Regions from separate parts of the Flexivirga alba genome, predicted to be linked through region 2. Evidence: predicted binding sites of a transcription regulator. Region 2 holds the regulator's gene; the other holds the start of a gene.
What was found. Region 2 encodes HspR, which represses chaperone genes until heat shock. Its sites were predicted from a motif close to AAGTTGAGTCNNNNNGACTCAACTT; they were not measured.

Region 1 (8,489 bases), 150 kb from region 2:
ATCTGCTCGACGCGTTCGGCACCGGCCGCCGCCGCCCCGAATGGGTATGGGCCGTTCGGGACGACACCGACAGGCAACTGGGCGTGCTGGCCGCACTCGGCGCGGACCAACCGTCCGATCAGGCCTACGTGCTCGACATCTTCGGGCTGCCCGACGACCCGCAGGTGGCGCTCTCACTCACCGCCCGCGCCACCTCGGCCGTCCTCGCAGCCGGCGCAGAGGAAGCGTGCATCTACGCGCCGCCAGGGACGACCTACGACGCCCCAGCGCTGCGGTTGCTCGCCGACGCGCTCACCGGCGCCGGCTGGCGCTTGTTCGTGGAGCGCCGACACTACGAATTCGAACCGCCGGCGGGCCTCGGTGACGGTCCGACGACGGAGCTGTCGTTCACCGGGGTGACCGACCCCGGTGATCCTGCCCTCGCCGCGTGTCACCGGGAGGTCATGCGCGAGACACTGGACGCCCACGACGCCGATCGCATCACCCGACTCGGTTTCGAAGCTGCCTGCGAGCAGTCCCTCGCAGATCTGTTGGAGGCAGACCCGGTCGAGTGCATTCACTTGGCACGCAACGCTTCCGGTGCAGTCGTCGGCATGGTGTCCGGGCGCGTGTTGCCGACTGGGCGTGCCTTCGTGTTGTTCGTGGGCACAACGCTGGAGCATCGCGGTCACGGCTACGGACGTCAGCTGCTCGCCTGGCAGACCCGCCGGTTGCTCGCCGAACGAGCCACCGTGCTGATCGCCGACACCGACAACGCGAACCTTCCGATGGCACGAGCGTTCGCCGAGGTCGGCTGGCCGCAGACGGAGACCCGGATCGACCTGCGGCGCTGACATCAGCCGAACAGGCTGTTCATCTCGCCCCAACTGCGTGGCCCGGCCAGCTCGTCATACGTGCCGACCTCGAGAAGTTCGCGGGTCGCCCGCTCGACGTGTCCGAAGATCGCGCCGGCAAGTGACGACCCGGCCGACACCCGCCACGCTCCGGCCTTCTTCAGTGCAGGGATGGCCGGAGCGCCGGGACCGGTCAGGATGTTCACCGGTGCGTCGATCGCATCGGTCAATCGCGTCACCTCGTCGAGGTCGGTCACTCCCGGCACGAAGATGCCGCTGGCGCCCGCGTCGAGGTATGCCGCCGCACGTGCCACGGCGTCGTCGAAGTCGGCGGCGCCGAGCAGGTAGCCGTCGGTGCGGGCGTTGAGGTAGAGGTTCACGCCTGCTGCCTCTGCCGCTTCACGGACCACCCGCACCCGATCGGCTGCCTCGTCGGCGGGCCGCAGCGCGCCGTCGAACGCGTCCTCGAGATTGACGCCGACCGCTCCGGCCTCGATCACCAAACGCGTCGTCTCGGCGAGATCCGCTGCGCTGTCACCGAATCCGCCTTCCACGTCGCACGACACCGGCACCTTCGCAACCGCACAGATGCGCTGCAGGTGCTCGAGCATCAGCCCACGGTCGAGCATGTTGCCGTCCTGGGCACCCAGTGACCAGGCAACTGCCGCACTGGAGGTCGCGAGAGCCTTGGCCCCGGCGTGCTGGATCACCGCCGCGGAGGCCGCGTCCCAACAGTTGGGGAGCACGAGGAGGTCGTCGTGGAGGTCGTGGAAGGCGGCTGCGCGTTCGGTCTGTGTCATGGCCTCAACGGTAGAAGGGACGCTGTTCTGCTGCTCGCGAGTTCCGACGTCAAGCACCACATTGCCCGGCGGCGGCCGCGTTGCACAGGATGATGCTCGCCGAGCCGCCGACCCGAAGTTGCAGGAACTTGCCCGGTGACGCGGGCGCCAGTGTGACGACGACCGACTGTCCGACGGCGTAGTTCTTGGCGTCGGACGTTGCCGTCACCGAGCCAGTGCCGCTGGTTGCGGTCATCGCGGTGAGCTTGAACGCCATACTGCCGCGTGGCGCGTTGCCCATGGAGCACGACGGGCAGCGCGTGAGGTCGGGGTAGCTCAGCGTGCCGTTGCCGTGCGCGTCGATGGTCAACCCCGTCTCGTGACCACCCCACGAACCAACCATCGACCCTGTCGACGTCGGTGGTTGTCGCGTCGAGGTGAGCGACGATGTCGGCGCGGTGGGGCTGGCCTGCACCGCACACGGCTGCAGGCCGAGACTCCGCACCACCGACACCGGGACCGCCGCATAACCGTCGATCGGCTGTGGGACATCTCTGTCTCCGCAGAAGGTCACGTTCGTCGGTCCGACCACCGTGCGATTGTCGAGGTTGACGATGACCTCGTCGACATCGCTCGCCGGCTGACCGCTCGGGAGATAGAGGGCGACGGTGGCGCGGACCCACGCCGAATCGACCTGCGAACGTTTGATGTTCGTCGCCTTGCACACCACGTTGCTCGACGCCGCGCGAGGAAGCACCAATGCACAGATGCTGCGAGACAGGGACGGGACGCGTGCCGCCGACGCGGTCGAGACCGACGAGCTCGTCGAGGTGGGAGTCGCACTGGTCACTGACGAGCGAGCCGCGGTCGACGTGCTCCGCGGCGGTCGGGAGATGGACGTCGTCGACGCGACCAGTGGGGAGCTCGTGGTGGACGAAGCGGTGCTCGTGCGCGTGGCGGCGATCGGTGACGTGGACGTTCCGCTGCCGGTCGTCCCTCCGCCGCCACACCCGGACAACGCGAGAGCTGCGGCGCAACAACAGCCCACGAACGCAACGCGCCGACGAGTCAGGTGTCGGGGCGCCGCGTCGTTGCGACACGGTCGACTCGTTCGGACGGAACTCGGATCAACGGGCATGGCGACTCCCGCACAACGTGAGGTGATGAGTTGGCAAGTGGGCGATGACACGCCGGCAGATCGGACCATCGGAATCGGTGCGGAGATCTTATTCGCCCCTCGCCGGCGCTGCGGCTTTATTGAAGTCCGACTCTCCTCACCGAGAGGTCACGGATTGCCACGACGCCCGTGGGTGCGGGGTGCGTCATACCCACCCTCGGGCGGGACCATCTCGCCACGTATCCCGAGCAATCGGACCGGTCGATCGTCGGCGAGCTTGGTGTAGAGCGCGAACGCCGTGTCCACGATCACTGCCGGATCGTATGTCGGCTCCGGGAGCTTGCGGACCCGGGTGAACGTGAAGAACGGCGCGAAGCGGATCTTCAGGTGGACCCGCTGACAGGGGCGTTGCTCCTGCCGCAAGTCCTTCTCGACCAAGGCCGCCAGATCACCCAGCGCCGCCCGGATCGCGTCGGGAGTCGTGAGGTCCTGCTGATAGGTGGTTTCGTGCCCGTGGGCGCGCGCGATCCATGGCGTGTCGTCGACCACCGCGCTACCCGCGCCCCGGCCGAGGCGACCGATGTGCGGACCGGTGTTGGGCCCGAACTCCGCGGCAAGGACGTCGTCTGCGGTGGCGGCGAGATCGTTCACGGTGCGGATGCCGTGTGACTCGAGTCGTTTCGACGTCTGACTGCCGATACCCCACAACGCCTTCACCGGCCGATCACCCATCACCTCCAGCCAGTTGTCGCGGGTCAGCCTGAAGACGCCGCGTGGCTTGCCGAGGTCGGTGGCGACCTTGGCGCGCATCTTGGTGTCGCCCACACCGACGCTGCAATGCAGGCCGGTCGCGTCGAAGACGGCGCGACGCACGGCGTGGGCGGTCTCCATCGGGTCCTCGCTGTCGATGCCGACGAAGGCTTCGTCCCAGCCCAGCAACTCGACAACGGCGCCCGGGAAGTCGCGCAGCGCTTGCATGACTTTCGCTGAAACCGCTTCGTAGACAGGGAAGTCCACCGGAAGGAAGATCGCCTCGGGACAGCGGCGTACGGCGATCTTGAGCGCCATACCCGAGCGGATGCCGAATTCGCGCGCCTCGTAGGACGCGGTCGAGACGACGGCCCGCTCGGTCGGATCGCCGCGGCCCCCGACGACGACCGGCTTGCCCGCGAGCTCGGGGTGACGCTGGATCTCGACGGCAGCAAGGAATTGATCCATGTCGACGTGCAGGACCCAGGCCGTCATGGCGCAAGCCTGCCACGGGCCGGCCCCGCCTGGCGATCAGCGCGTGCCGGCGGTCTGGCGGGTGGTGACGTTGATCCGGTTGAAGAGGTTGGTTGTCGCGATCCAGGCGACGAGCGCGGCGAGAGCCTGCTCGTCGTACCGGTCAGCGACCTCGCCCCAGACGGTGTCCGGGACGGGGTCGAGGCTGTCCGCGATCCGCGTCACGTGCTCGGCGAGCAGCAGCGCCGCGCGCTCGTCGTCGGTGAAGTACGGCGCATCGCGCCAGCCGGCGATCGAGATCAGTCGTTCGTCGCTCTCGCCCGCCTTCTTCGCGTTCTCCATGCCGTACTGCAAGCACCACGAGCAGCCATTGATCTGGCTGACCCGCAGGTGGACGAGTTCCAGCGTCGTGTCCGGCACCCCCTGTCCGCGGACGGACGCGGCCAACGCTTGAATTCCCTTGATACCGGCCGGATCGAGCAGGTAGGCGGGGTTCGTCATACGGGGTTCCATCGGGTGCTCCTTGAAGTTGATCGGTTCGTTCGCAACAGGAGACGTATGGCGACCGAAGAATGTGACACGTGCAGCGGAGTCGTCCGCGGAGGACCCGATCAGTCAGGCGCCTGGATGACCGACATCGCACCTTCTGCGAAGCTGACGTCATGACAATGCGGTGGCCGTTCGACGACCTCATGCTCAGCGCGTCGGGCATCACACTTCGCCCGGTGCGCGACGTCGACCTCGCAGGCTTCGTGGCGATCTTTCCCACCGACTTCGACCTCGACCCGGCCTATCCACCGCTGCCCGGAGTGCCGCCTGCGACCGATCGTGAGCGCCGGCTGGTCCAGAGCATCTGGCGGCATCGCGGATGCTGGTCGGTCGACGACTGGGCCGTCGACTTCGGTGTATGGCGAGACGACGAGCCTCTCGGCATACAGACTCTCGAAGGCACCGACTTCCCACAGAAGCGCACCGTCGACAGCGCATCCTGGATCGCAAAAACGTTCCGTGGCAACGGATTCGGCATACAGGCACGCGAGCTGATGCTTGCGTTCGCATTCGAGCAACTCGGCGCCGAGCAGGCGATCACGTCCGCATTAGTCACCAACGAGGCTTCCCTCGGGGTGAGCCGGCACCTCGGCTATCGAGACACCGCGGTCGAACCGCACGACACCGGAGGTGAAGTCGTCGCACTGCAGCACCTGGCCATGGACCGGCCCGACTGGGTGGCGCAACGCCGAACCACCAGCACTGTCAGCGGTTTTGACCCGTGTCGGCCATTCTTCGGGCTGGGCTGACCGGACGCCAACGATCCAACCGATGACGACCGCACACCCACGTTCAGCCACATCAATCGATCGCCGCATCCTTGACAACCAGCGATCGACCTTCCGGAAAGAAGATCCCCTCGATCGGCTTGTCGAACACCTTCGCGATGCGGAATGCCAGCGGGAGAGACGGGTCGTACTTTCCCGTTTCGAGCGCCACGACAGTCTGGCGGGATACCTCCAGGTGCGCGGCAAGGACCACCTGGGTCCAACTGCGCGCCTCACGCTCGGAACGAATCCGGTTCTCCATCAGGCGGTCGGTGCCTTGACGAGGCGGGTGGTGACCGCCCATGCGAGCAGCCCGACGATGGCGACCGGCCAGCCCCCGGAAACTGAAAGTCCGGCGGCGTCCAGGGTGCCGACCGCGAAGGCGGCGAAAACCGTCGCGGCGAAGCCGACTGCCAGCCCCGGAAAGGCCAGCTTGATCTGGTACTCGTCCAGCTGCCGCATCCGCATCGCGACGACGCCCACCACCCAGGCGAGGAAGAAGAGCGGCAAGGCAGCCCACGCAACACGCCACGAACCGGCCGAATGCCCCCATTGGTCGAGCGCGAGACTGGTCAGCAGGTAGCACGCGAGCCCGGCCCAGATCCGCACTCGGACGCTGCGCCGGCGTCTCAGCTCGACCGGCGTTTCCTCGTCCAAGTCAAGATTCCTTGTCATCTCTGCACGGTATGACGCAGCTCCTGGACCTGTCAAGCACCCTTGACATTCCGATCGCTCGCACCGCCGGGAACAAAACCGCCGCGCGCAGCCTTGAGCGGATAAGACTCAACTTTCGCAGCGACACGACCCGTCCACCGGCACCGGCCGACGAACCCGTTCGTGTCGCCATACGCCTCACAAGGAGAGCGATGACCCGATCAACCCAGCTGCCGGTGCTGTTCCTGCACGACCAGGTGGCACTGCCCGGCATGACCCTGCCCATCGAGCTCGACGACGAGGCACGTGCCGCAGTCGACGCTGCTCGCGCGGCCGACGGTGAGCAGTTGCTGCTCGCACCGCGCATCGACGACAAATACCCGACGGTCGGCGCGGTCGTCACCATCGAGCAGGTCGGGCGTATGCCGAACGGCGAGCCCGCCGCCGTCCTGCGCGCCACCGACCGCGCTCGTATCGGCCGCGGTGTGACCGGACCCGGCGCCGCCCTCTGGGTGGAGGCGGAGCTGGTCGAACCCGGCGCGCCGACCGAGCGCACCCAGGAACTCGCTACCGACTACAAGCGGCTGGTGGTCGCGACCCTCAAGCGCCGCAACGCGTGGCAGGTCATCGATCACGTCGAGTCGACCACCGACCCGCACGCCTTGTCCGACCTCGCCGGGTGGGCGTCATTCCTCTCCCCGCAGCAGCGCGTCCAGCTGCTCGAGGAGACCGACGTCGACAAGCGACTCGAGACCCTCATCAAGTGGACCGGCGATCACCTTGCGGAGCAAGAGGTTTCGGACAAGATCGCCCATGACGTGCGCGACGGCATGGACAAGAGCCAGCGCGAGTTCCTGCTGCGTCAGCAACTCGACGCCATCCGCAAGGAGCTCGGCGAGAACGAGCCCGAAGGCGCTGACGACTACCGGTCGCGCGTCGAGGCGGCCGACCTGCCCGACCCAGTCCGCGAGGCCGCGCTGCGCGAGGTCGGCAAGCTGGAGCGTTCCAGCGAGCAGAGCCCGGAGGGCGGCTGGATCCGCACCTGGCTCGACACCGTCCTCGAACTGCCCTGGAACGACAAGACATCCGACCGCACGGACATCACTGCCGCGCGTGAAGTGCTCGATGCCGACCACCACGGCTTGGACGACGTCAAGGACCGCATCGTCGAATACCTCGCCGTGCGCGGCCGCCGCGCGGAACGCGGCATGGAGGTCGTCGGCGGACGTGGCTCAGGCGCGGTGCTCGCTCTCGTCGGCCCACCCGGCGTCGGCAAGACGTCCCTCGGTGAGAGCGTGGCGCGTGCTCTCGATCGCAAGTTCGTGCGCGTCGCCCTCGGTGGTGTGCGCGACGAGGCCGAGATCCGTGGCCACCGGCGGACGTATGTCGGTGCTCTGCCCGGCCGAATCGTCCGCGCCATCAAGGAAGCCGGCTCGATGAACCCGGTCGTGCTGCTCGACGAGATCGACAAGGTCGGCTCCGACTTCCGCGGTGACCCGGCGGCAGCGCTGCTCGAGGTGCTCGACCCGGCACAGAACCACACGTTCCGCGACCACTACCTCGAGCTCGACCTCGACCTGTCCGACGTGGTCTTCATCGCCACGGCCAACACCCTCGAGACGATCCCGAGCGCGCTGCTGGACCGCATGGAGCTCGTCGCGCTCGACGGTTACACCGAGGACGACAAGGTCGCCATCGCGTCCACGCACCTGCTCCCCCGGCAGCTGGAGCGCGCTGCTCTCACGGCGGACGACGTGACCATCGACGACGCCGCATTGCGTGAGATGGCAGGCAATTACACCCGCGAAGCCGGAGTCCGGCAGATGGAGCGGATGCTCGGCAAGATCCTCCGCAAGGTGGCCACCAATTTGGCGACCGACAAGGCCGAGGCGCCCGTGCAGGTGACCGTCGATGACCTCAAGGACTACCTCGGCCGGCCGCGCTTCACTCCCGAGTCAGCGGAACGCACGGCAGTGCCCGGTGTCGCCACCGGACTGGCAGTGACCGGCATGGGTGGTGACGTGCTCTTCATCGAAGCAGCCAAGCCGGCAACTGTGAAGCTGCAATCCGCCTCTGCTGACATGGAATCCGAGTCCGAGCCGCACCTGACCCTCACCGGACAGCTCGGCGACGTCATGAAGGAGTCCGCTCAGATCGCGCTGTCCTACCTGCGCGCGCACGGGACCGAGCACGGCGTCGACGTATCGACGCTCGCCGGATCGATCCACCTGCACGTCCCGGCCGGCGCAACACCGAAGGACGGACCGTCCGCCGGAGTCACCATGGTGACGGCGCTCGCCTCGTTGGCCACGGGTCGCCCGGTCCGCAGCGACGTCGGTATGACGGGAGAGGTGACCCTGAACGGTCGCGTCCTACCGATCGGAGGCGTCAAGCAGAAGCTGCTGGCTGCCCAACGTGCCGGTTTGACAACGGTTTTCATTCCACAGCGGAACGAACCCGACCTGGACGACGTGCCGGACGAGGTGAAGGCCGCGCTCGACATACGACCGGTGAGTGACGTTGCGGAGATCCTTGAGCTCGCGTTCGAGGATGCCTCGACCGACGG
Region 2 (8,489 bases):
CCGAGAACGACGACGTGGTGGATGCCGAGGTCGTCGACGACGAAGACGACACCAAGGGTGACTCCAAGTGACCGACCCCAAGGGCCCGCAGCCGGGCTCCGCTTCGGCGGAGCCCGGCCGGCGGCCGGAGGAAGAGGACCAGACCGGACCGGTCATCCGCGACAAGCGCCGGATCGACGAAAACGGTGACGTGCGAGTGACATCGGAGGGCAACGTGGCGGACAAGACCGCACCGGATGTCGCCGACGAGCCGGCACCGGCCGAGAACGTTGCGGACACGGAGGGTGACCACCCTGACACCGTGCTCGCGGCGGAGCGGCTCGACGCCTTGCAGCGCACCCAGGCGGAGTACTTCAACTACAAGAAGCGCGTCGAGCGCGACCGAGAGGCCCAGAGGGACGCCACTACGGCGCGCGTTCTGGAGTCATTTCTGCCCGTGCTCGACGACATCTACCTGGCGAGGCAGCACGGAGATCTGGAGGGCTCGCCCTTCGAGAAGATCGCCGACAAGCTCGACTCGACGCTCACCAAGCTGGGCCTGACCGCGTTCGGCGCGGTCGGTGAGCCGTTCGACCCCACCCATCACGAAGCCTTGATGCACATCGAGGCCGAGGTGCCGGAGGGTTCGGAAGGCACCACGATCGTGCAGGTCATGCAGCCGGGCTACCGGCTGGGTGAGCGCATGGTTCGCCCCGCCCGCGTCGCGGTCGCCGACCCGTCCTGATGAAGCCCAAGTTGCCCACCGAGCGGGGGTTCATCGCGAATCCCCGCTCGGTGAGGCAACTTTCGACGTACTGGAGTGATTGATGGCTAGTCAGGATTGGCTCGAAAAGGACTTCTACAAGATCCTCGGCGTCTCCCAGGAGGCGACCGACGACGAGATCAAGAAGGCCTACCGCAAGCTCGCCCGTAAGTGGCACCCGGACCAGAACCCTGGTGACACGGCAGCGGAGCAGAAGTTCAAGGACATCGGCGAGGCCAACTCCGTCCTCGCCGACCCGGCCAAGCGCCAGGAGTACGACCAGCTGCGCCAGATGGTCGGTGGCGGTGCTCGTTTCACCGCCGGCGGACCGGGCGGTGCCGGCGGCGGCGCCGGGTTCGAGGACCTCTTCGGTTCGATGTTCGGCGGAGGCGGCGGTGGGCAGAACGTCCGGTTCCCCACCGGCGGCCGGGGCGAGCAGATCAACCTCGACGACATCCTCGGCCAGTTCGGCGGTGGCGGCGGCTACGGGTCGCCGTATGGCGGCTACCAGGCCGGTCCCCGCAAGGGCGCCGACCTCGAGGCGCGCACCACGCTGAGCTTCCGGGACGCTGCGGCCGGCGAGACCATCGCCCTGCAGGCCGCCGACGGGCAGACGATCAAAACGCGAATTCCCGCTGGTGTCAGGGACGGTCAGACGATCCGGTTGCGCGGCAAGGGGCAGCCCAGCCCCAATGGCGGGCAGCCCGGCGACCTGCTGCTGCACATCACGGTGCAGTCACACCCGGTGTTCCGCCGCGAGGGCAACAACCTCACGGTCGACCTGCCGGTGACCTTCGCCGAGGCCGCGTTGGGAGCCACCGTCGCAGTGCCGACACTGAGTGGCAAGAGCGTCAAGGTCAAGATCAAGGCGGGCACGCCGTCCGGTCGCAAGCTGCGCGTCAAGGGCCAGGGCATCCAGGCCAAGAGCGGCGCCGGTGACCTGATCGCGATCGTGCAGATCATCGTGCCGGAGAAGCTGTCCGGGGAGACGAAGAAAGCGGTCGAGGCGATCGCGGAGCAGGAGCGCGCCGACGGCGTCGACCCGCGAGCCGAACTGAGCGCGAAAGCTGCCCAGTGATGGTCCGCTCGTCGTGGCGAGGCGCGGCGCCGCCGCCGGGCGACGCGCCGATCTACGCGATCTCCGCGGCGGCGCAGCTTGCCGGCATACATGCTCAAACCCTGCGCCAATACGACAGATTGGGCCTCGTGACGCCGTCCCGCACCAGGGGCGGCGGGCGTCGCTACTCGATGGACGACCTGGACGTCCTGCGGGAAGTGCAGCGACTCTCCCAGGAGGAGGGCGTCTCGCTCGCCGGCATCCGCCGGATCCTGGAGCTCGAGGACCAGGTCGGCGCACTCCGGTCGCGCGTTCGCGAGCTGTCCGAGGAGCTGGCCCGCGAGCGCAGCAAGGGCATGGGCCGCGTCTTCGCGGCAGCCCCGGACGGTCAGATCACGCCGCTGCGCCCGGGCGAGCGCGTCACGCCGGTGCGGGCCGAGCGCGCCCTCGTCGTATGGCGCAAGCGCTGACCTCGATGGACACGAAACGCCCACGACCGTTGCCGTCGTGGGCGTTTGCGGCGACTCAATATTCGGTGGTGTACGCCTCACCGGGTTCCGTAGCCTGAGTCGGGTGATCCGACTCATCGATCCTGCCGACGACGACGCCATGCGCCAGGTCTTCGATGTCGGGGTCGCCGCGAAGAGTGTTGCGCGGCCCTGGTTCACACCACCGTCATACAAGTCCTGGCTGATCGGTATGCGGCAGCCCGATCCGGAGGAGCGCCAGGAGCTCTACGGGTTCTTCCGCGACGGCGCTTGCGTCGGCACGAGTCTGTTGTTCGTCCCCACGCAGGACAACCTCGAGAAGGTGTATGCCGACATTGACGTCGCACCCGAGCATCGACGGCGGGGCGTCGGGGCTGCCCTGGTGCGGCACGCGAAGGCTCGCGTCGGGGAGCTCGGCAGGTCGGCGCTCTTCGTCGAAACCTTTGCTCCGGGTGAGGGCGCCGATGACCACGAGTACGCGCGGTTCGCCAGGTCTCAGGGGTTCCTTCCGGCGTGGCGTGAGCCGACCCGGCATCTCGAACTGCCTGTGCCCGCGGAGAAACTGGCCGACCTTGCCGCTGCCAGTAATGCACGGCGTGACGGGTACCGCATCGAGACGTATGTCGGTCGGGTCCCTGACGAGTTGCTGGCCGGGCTGGCCGAGCTGATGCGCATGCTGGCGGTGGATGCGCCTTCCGGAGACGTCGATTTCGAGCCGGAGGAGGTGACGCCCGATCGGTTGCGCCGCATCTACGCGCGTGAGGCCGAGCAAGGACGAATTCGGTTGTCGTCACTCGCGATTGACGAAACGTCCGGTGCGGTAGCTGCACAGACGGATCTGGTCTTCGATGACACGATGGATCCGGTCGTGCAAGAAGGCACCTATGTCCATCGCGAACATCGCGGCCACCGTCTCGGCACTGCCGTCAAGGTCGCGAATCTCCAGCGGTTGCAGCGTGATTACCCCGGTCGCCCCTTCATCCGGACGATGAATGCGGACACCAACGAGCACATGGTCTCCATCAACGTCGAGCTCGGCTTCGAGATCGTCGAGACCTCGACCGAGTGGATCTTCGCCTCGTCGACCGGCTAGTCATCGCTCGTCGTCGGGCGCGATCTCGTGCAGCAACTCCAGCGCCCGACGGGTGACGGGACTACCGGCTGCAGCATCACGCACGTGCACGGAGATACCACGGCGGATCTCCGGGGAGGACAACGGCACCGCACGCGCCTTCCGGGGCAGCGAACCGAGGGTGAGCAGCGGCGCGAGCGTCACGCCGATGCCCGCTGCGACCAGCGCGAAGCTCGTGTGGTGGTCCTGGCACTCCGCGACCGTGCGCGGTGACATACCGGACTTGTCGATGGCGCGTCGGAGGATGCGGCCGCACGTCTGATCCTGGTTGCTGTCGTCCACCCAAGGGTCGTCGGCCAGGTCGGTCATCGCGATCTCGTCGCGGTCCGCGAGGGGATGCTTGGCGGGAAGGACGACGACATACGGCTCGGTGGTCAGCTCGTGCCGTGTGTATCCCTTGATGTGAGAAGGCTTTTCGCTCAGATCCTCGGTGCGGATGTCGAGATCGCACTCGGCTCGCGCAGCCTCAGTGTGCTCGTTGAGGTCGACAGTGATCAACACGTTCTTGAACTCCCGCTGCAGTTTCGCGACCAGTCTCGGCACCCATTCCTCGCCGGCCGACGAGAAGCAGGCGATCGACAAGCTGCCGGTGCGACCCTGGCGCAGGTCAGTCACGACGTTGTCCAGTCGGGCGAGCGCGCCCATGGCGTCGTCGCTCTGTTGTGCCAGTAGACGCCCGGTAGGTGTGGGAGAGATCCCGCGGCCCGCCTTCTCGAAAAGCGTCAGCCCGGTCTCGCGCTGCAACTGATTGATGTGCTGGCTGACGGCGGACGGCGTGTAGCCGAGATGGGTCGCGGCGCCCTGCACGGAGCCACTGGCGACGACGGATCGAAAGACCCTCAAACGGTGTATGTCGAGCATGTTCCGATACTACAGCAAGACTTAAGCATTATGAAGAAATCCCAGCTTGTGCTGAACAGTTAAGTCATCCAGAATGGAACCCATGAACACAACACAAGCACTGAACAAGACGACCCACCAACGGCACGGACACGGCCGGACATCGCTCGGCTTCGCCGGCAAGCTTCGGGCCTTCTGGCGTGACCAGCAGAACGCCCAGGAGACGCTGATCGAGAAGCAGACCCCGTGGCTCAGCCGCCACTACTGAGCGCCATGCCGACCCACTGTCCGGCGAACGTCCCCTGACCATCGGTCAGGGGACGTTCTTCATGTGGCACTAGTGCGGTGCGTGCAAAGTTGTTGGACAGTCGCTTCGCGCCTGACCAGCAACTTTGCCCACATCCGTACCTGCTCTATTTCTGACTCACTGCACTAGGCCATTGGGTTCTTCAGCAGCAGCTCGGTGTTGCGGTCGGCGTCGCTGCCCATCCGGTTCGGATCGCGGTGAATGTCGTTGTAGGACAGCTCTCGATAGAGCGAGGCAAGTGCCGCAGGCGAGCTGTCGTCGTATGACGCCTGGTATGGCGCGGCCGACTCGATCAGCGTCGTGAAGAGCGACAGAGTGCCGTCGGCGTTGTCGCACACGTCGATGATGCGAGCATGCTGCGGGAAGTCGACGTGTGACGCGGTGTTGATCTCCCAGAAGGAGCGCGTCGGATCGTTGTGGTGGTGCGGCGTGATCTTGTTGTCGTGCGTGTGGCGTTCACCCAGGCCACGACGTTCGGATAGCGCTGCAGCGTGCTGACCAATTCCGAGCCGCTGTGCCGGATTTCGAGCGTGTCGGGTGCGAGCAGCAGATTGTTCATGCTGTCACTGGTGTGGTGGCTGAAGAGCACGAAGAGCTGATCCGGGTGTTCCGTGCGATGCTCGATGCCCCAGCCGTCGTAGTAGCGGTTGGACGATGCCTCGATGGTGCGCTTGATCCAGCGGAACTGCTCGTCCCCGATCGAACCGTCGGTGAAGCCGGCCCGGTTGGTCGAATCCATCGAGATGCCAACGACACCCGGCGCGATCTGGAAGCTGTAGTAGCCGATGCCGTCGGCGATCGCATCGGCGGTGAACCCGTGCCCGTGCGGTCCGGGCCCGTCGACCTTCGGGTCCAGGTGCGCGGCCATGAACTCTCGGGGCGTGAACGTCGCCCGCCGCTCGTCACGTGTGACCTCCCAGCGCGACTGGGTGAGCGACGACGCCTTCGGTATGGCGGACTGCCCGCCGATCGACGATCGGCGCAGTGCGAGATTGGCGCTGGTGTTGTCGAAACCGGTGAATTTGAAACTGCCGGTGTACATCTCGGCCAGGACCGGAGTGCTGGAGGGCAGCGTGCCCTCGATGGAGTCATCGTGGTTGCCGAAGACGCTGAACCACTTCGTCTTCAGTCCCTCGCTGGTGTGCGGCGTGATCGCACGCTCGAAAAAGTCTGGGAGCGTGGGAAATCCGACCTTCTTGTACATGTCGGACGCAGTGGATTCCGGCAGGTAGTAGAGGCTGTCGCCGGCGTTCTGGACCCCTCCCACTTCGTGGGCGAGCCGGTGTTCGCGGTGATGGCGCCGCCGCTCATCATCGCCAAGAACCAGTCGAGCTCGACGTTCTCGTGATTGTCGGAGCTGTCGCCCGTCGTCACCACGCAGTCGAATGCTCGGCCGCTGAACGGCCCCTTGCCGACCTCGTTGACCCGTCGCACGAGCTGCGCGCCGCCCTGCGTGCCGAGCGCCTCGTGCGGGCGGAATGCCGAACCGGTGATCTCGTGCAGCCACTCGAATCGGACCGGTGACTGTGCGTCGACGACGTGAACGTCGGTGAACTGCACGATCGATGCCTGGGCGGTCCGAGTGTCGTCCCGCTTCGCCTGCGCCGGACACAGATCGGTGCGCACGGTCAACGGGTAACCCGGACCCGACGTCAGCCGGGTGTATCCACTCGACCTCGCGGGTGCGGCGGCAGCTTCGAGCGTCGTGCCCTCGCCGAGCATGGCGCGCCGACTCCACGAGATGAGGTCGGCATCGGCCGCTCGGGCCGGGCGGGTGCCGAGTGTGATTGCGGCGGCCGCGCCGATGCCGCCGCCCAGGAGGGTCCGGCGTCGAATGGAAGTCATCTCGCTCCTCAGGTCACTTGGACGTTCGTCCATCATTGCGTCGGCGGGTGGTCGATGGGTGACTCCGGGCTGACGAATTGGCGAAATCGGTACGCGGCAAAGTTGAGCGGAATAGACTCAACTTTGCTCTCGTTGGACGAAGGGAGACGTATGCCGCGCTTGCCCGGTTCCACCTGTCGCGGAAAGCTGGAACCGGAGCAGTGCGGCATACCGCTAGAACTGACGACGTACCCGACCAGGGAGGACCAACCAACGTGGCTCTACAGCTGACCACCAAGGCGCAAGAGGCTGTTTCCAATGCGGTGCAGCTTGCGACTACCGCGGGCAACCCGCAGGTGGAGCCGGCGCACCTGCTGCTCGCGCTGACCGACCAGACCGACACGACCACCGGCCCGCTGCTCGAAGCGGTCGGCACCACTGCCCAGGCGGCCCGCGCGACCGCCGAGCAGGCGCTGCGCTCGCTTCCCGCGACACAAGGGGCGTCCGTTGCTCAGCCGACGATGTCGCGCACCTTCGCCAACGTGCTCGAGCAGGGTCGCCAGGCCATGGAGTCGATGGGCGACACCTTCGTGTCTACCGACCACCTCTTGCTCGCACTCGCCCAGACCGGTGAATTCGGTTTGAACGCAGAGGCTTTGGCCGCGGCCATCCCACAGACGCGCGGTGGCCGCAAGGTGACCAGCCCCGAGCCCGAGGGCAGCTTCGACGCACTCGAGAAGTACGGCACCGACCTGACCAACGCGGCGCGCGAGGGCAAGCTCGACCCCGTCATCGGTCGCGACGCCGAGATCCGGCGCGTCGTGCAGGTCCTGTCGCGGCGCACCAAGAACAACCCGGTGCTGATCGGCGAACCCGGCGTCGGCAAGACCGCCGTCGTCGAAGGGCTCGCCCAGCGGATCGTCGCCGGCGATGTCCCGGAATCGTTGCGCGACAAGCGATTGATCTCGCTCGACCTGGCCACGATGGTCGCCGGTGCGAAGTTCCGCGGTGAGTTCGAGGAGCGGCTCAAGGCCGTGCTCGAGGAGATCAAGGGCTCCGACGGCGAGGTCGTCACCTTCATCGACGAGTTGCACACCGTCGTCGGTGCGGGCGCCGGCGGCGACTCCTCGATGGATGCCGGCAACATGCTCAAGCCGATGCTGGCCCGCGGCGAGCTGCGGCTGGTCGGCGCGACGACGCTGGATGAGTACCGCGAGCACATCGAGAAGGATCCGGCGCTGGAGCGCAGGTTCCAGCAGGTGTATGTCGGTGAGCCTTCCGTCGAGGACACCATCGCCATACTCCGTGGGCTCAAGGAACGCTACGAGGCGCACCACAAGGTCGCGATCTCGGATGCCGCGGTCGTGGCTGCGGCGTCGCTGTCGGACCGCTATATCACCGCCCGCCAGCTGCCGGACAAGGCGATCGACCTGATCGACGAGTCCGCGTCCCGGCTGCGGATGGAGATCGACTCCTCGCCGGTCGAGATCGATGAGCTGCGCCGCTCGGTCGACCGGCTGAAGATGGAGGAGTTGCACCTCGAGTCCGAGACCGACGCCGCGTCCAAGGACCGGCTCGCCAAGCTGCGTTCCGACATGGCGGACAAGCAGGAGGAGCTGAGCGCGCTCACCGCGCGTTGGGAGCAGGAAAAGGCCGGGCTCAACAAGGTCGGTGACCTCAAGAGCGAGATCGACGAGCTGCGCACGCACGCGGATCGCCTGCAGCGAGACGGCGATTACGCCGGCGCCTCCAAGATCCTGTATGGCGAACTCCCTGCGCTGGAGAAGCAACTCGAGGAGGCTCAGGCTGCCGAGTCGACCAGCTCGACCGCGGGTGGGGAGGCTCCGATGGTCAAGGAAGAAGTCGGACCCGACGACATCGCGGACGTCATTTCGGCCTGGACCGGCATACCCGCTGGGCGGTTGCTCGAGGGTGAGACCGAGAAGCTGCTGCGCATGGAGGACTGGATCGGCGAGCATGTGATCGGCCAGAAGAGCGCCGTGCAAGCGGTCTCGGACGCCGTGCGGCGTAGCCGTGCCGGAGTCTCCGACCCCGACCGTCCTTCGGGCTCGTTCCTCTTCCTCGGTCCGACTGGTGTC

Region 1: the regulator HspR is predicted to act here: its motif matches at 6,035-6,059, upstream of lon (endopeptidase La).

What each region holds. Positions count from the first base shown of each region.
Region 1 is NZ_JBHSWH010000001.1:1,708,766-1,717,254, reverse strand. Features, by position in the region: gene ACFQDH_RS08355 (GNAT family N-acetyltransferase) at 1-833, shown strand, start outside; gene ACFQDH_RS08350 (isocitrate lyase/PEP mutase family protein) at 836-1,633, opposite strand; gene ACFQDH_RS08345 (hypothetical protein) at 1,683-2,372, opposite strand; gene ACFQDH_RS08340 (DNA polymerase IV) at 2,898-3,974, opposite strand; gene ACFQDH_RS08335 (carboxymuconolactone decarboxylase family protein) at 4,011-4,454, opposite strand; gene ACFQDH_RS08330 (GNAT family N-acetyltransferase) at 4,616-5,251, shown strand; gene ACFQDH_RS08325 (helix-turn-helix transcriptional regulator) at 5,304-5,531, opposite strand; gene ACFQDH_RS08320 (hypothetical protein) at 5,531-5,944, opposite strand; gene lon (endopeptidase La) at 6,136-8,489, shown strand, end outside.
Region 2 is NZ_JBHSWH010000001.1:1,558,798-1,567,286, forward strand. Features, by position in the region: gene dnaK (molecular chaperone DnaK) at 1-71, shown strand, start outside; gene ACFQDH_RS07560 (nucleotide exchange factor GrpE) at 68-724, shown strand; gene ACFQDH_RS07565 (DnaJ C-terminal domain-containing protein) at 807-1,820, shown strand; gene ACFQDH_RS07570 (heat shock protein transcriptional repressor HspR) at 1,820-2,269, shown strand; gene ACFQDH_RS07575 (GNAT family N-acetyltransferase) at 2,373-3,380, shown strand; gene ACFQDH_RS07580 (LysR family transcriptional regulator) at 3,381-4,280, opposite strand; gene ACFQDH_RS07585 (hypothetical protein) at 4,363-4,527, shown strand; gene ACFQDH_RS07590 (hypothetical protein) at 4,692-4,904, opposite strand; gene ACFQDH_RS07595 (metallophosphoesterase family protein) at 4,859-5,833, opposite strand; gene clpB (ATP-dependent chaperone ClpB) at 6,666-8,489, shown strand, end outside.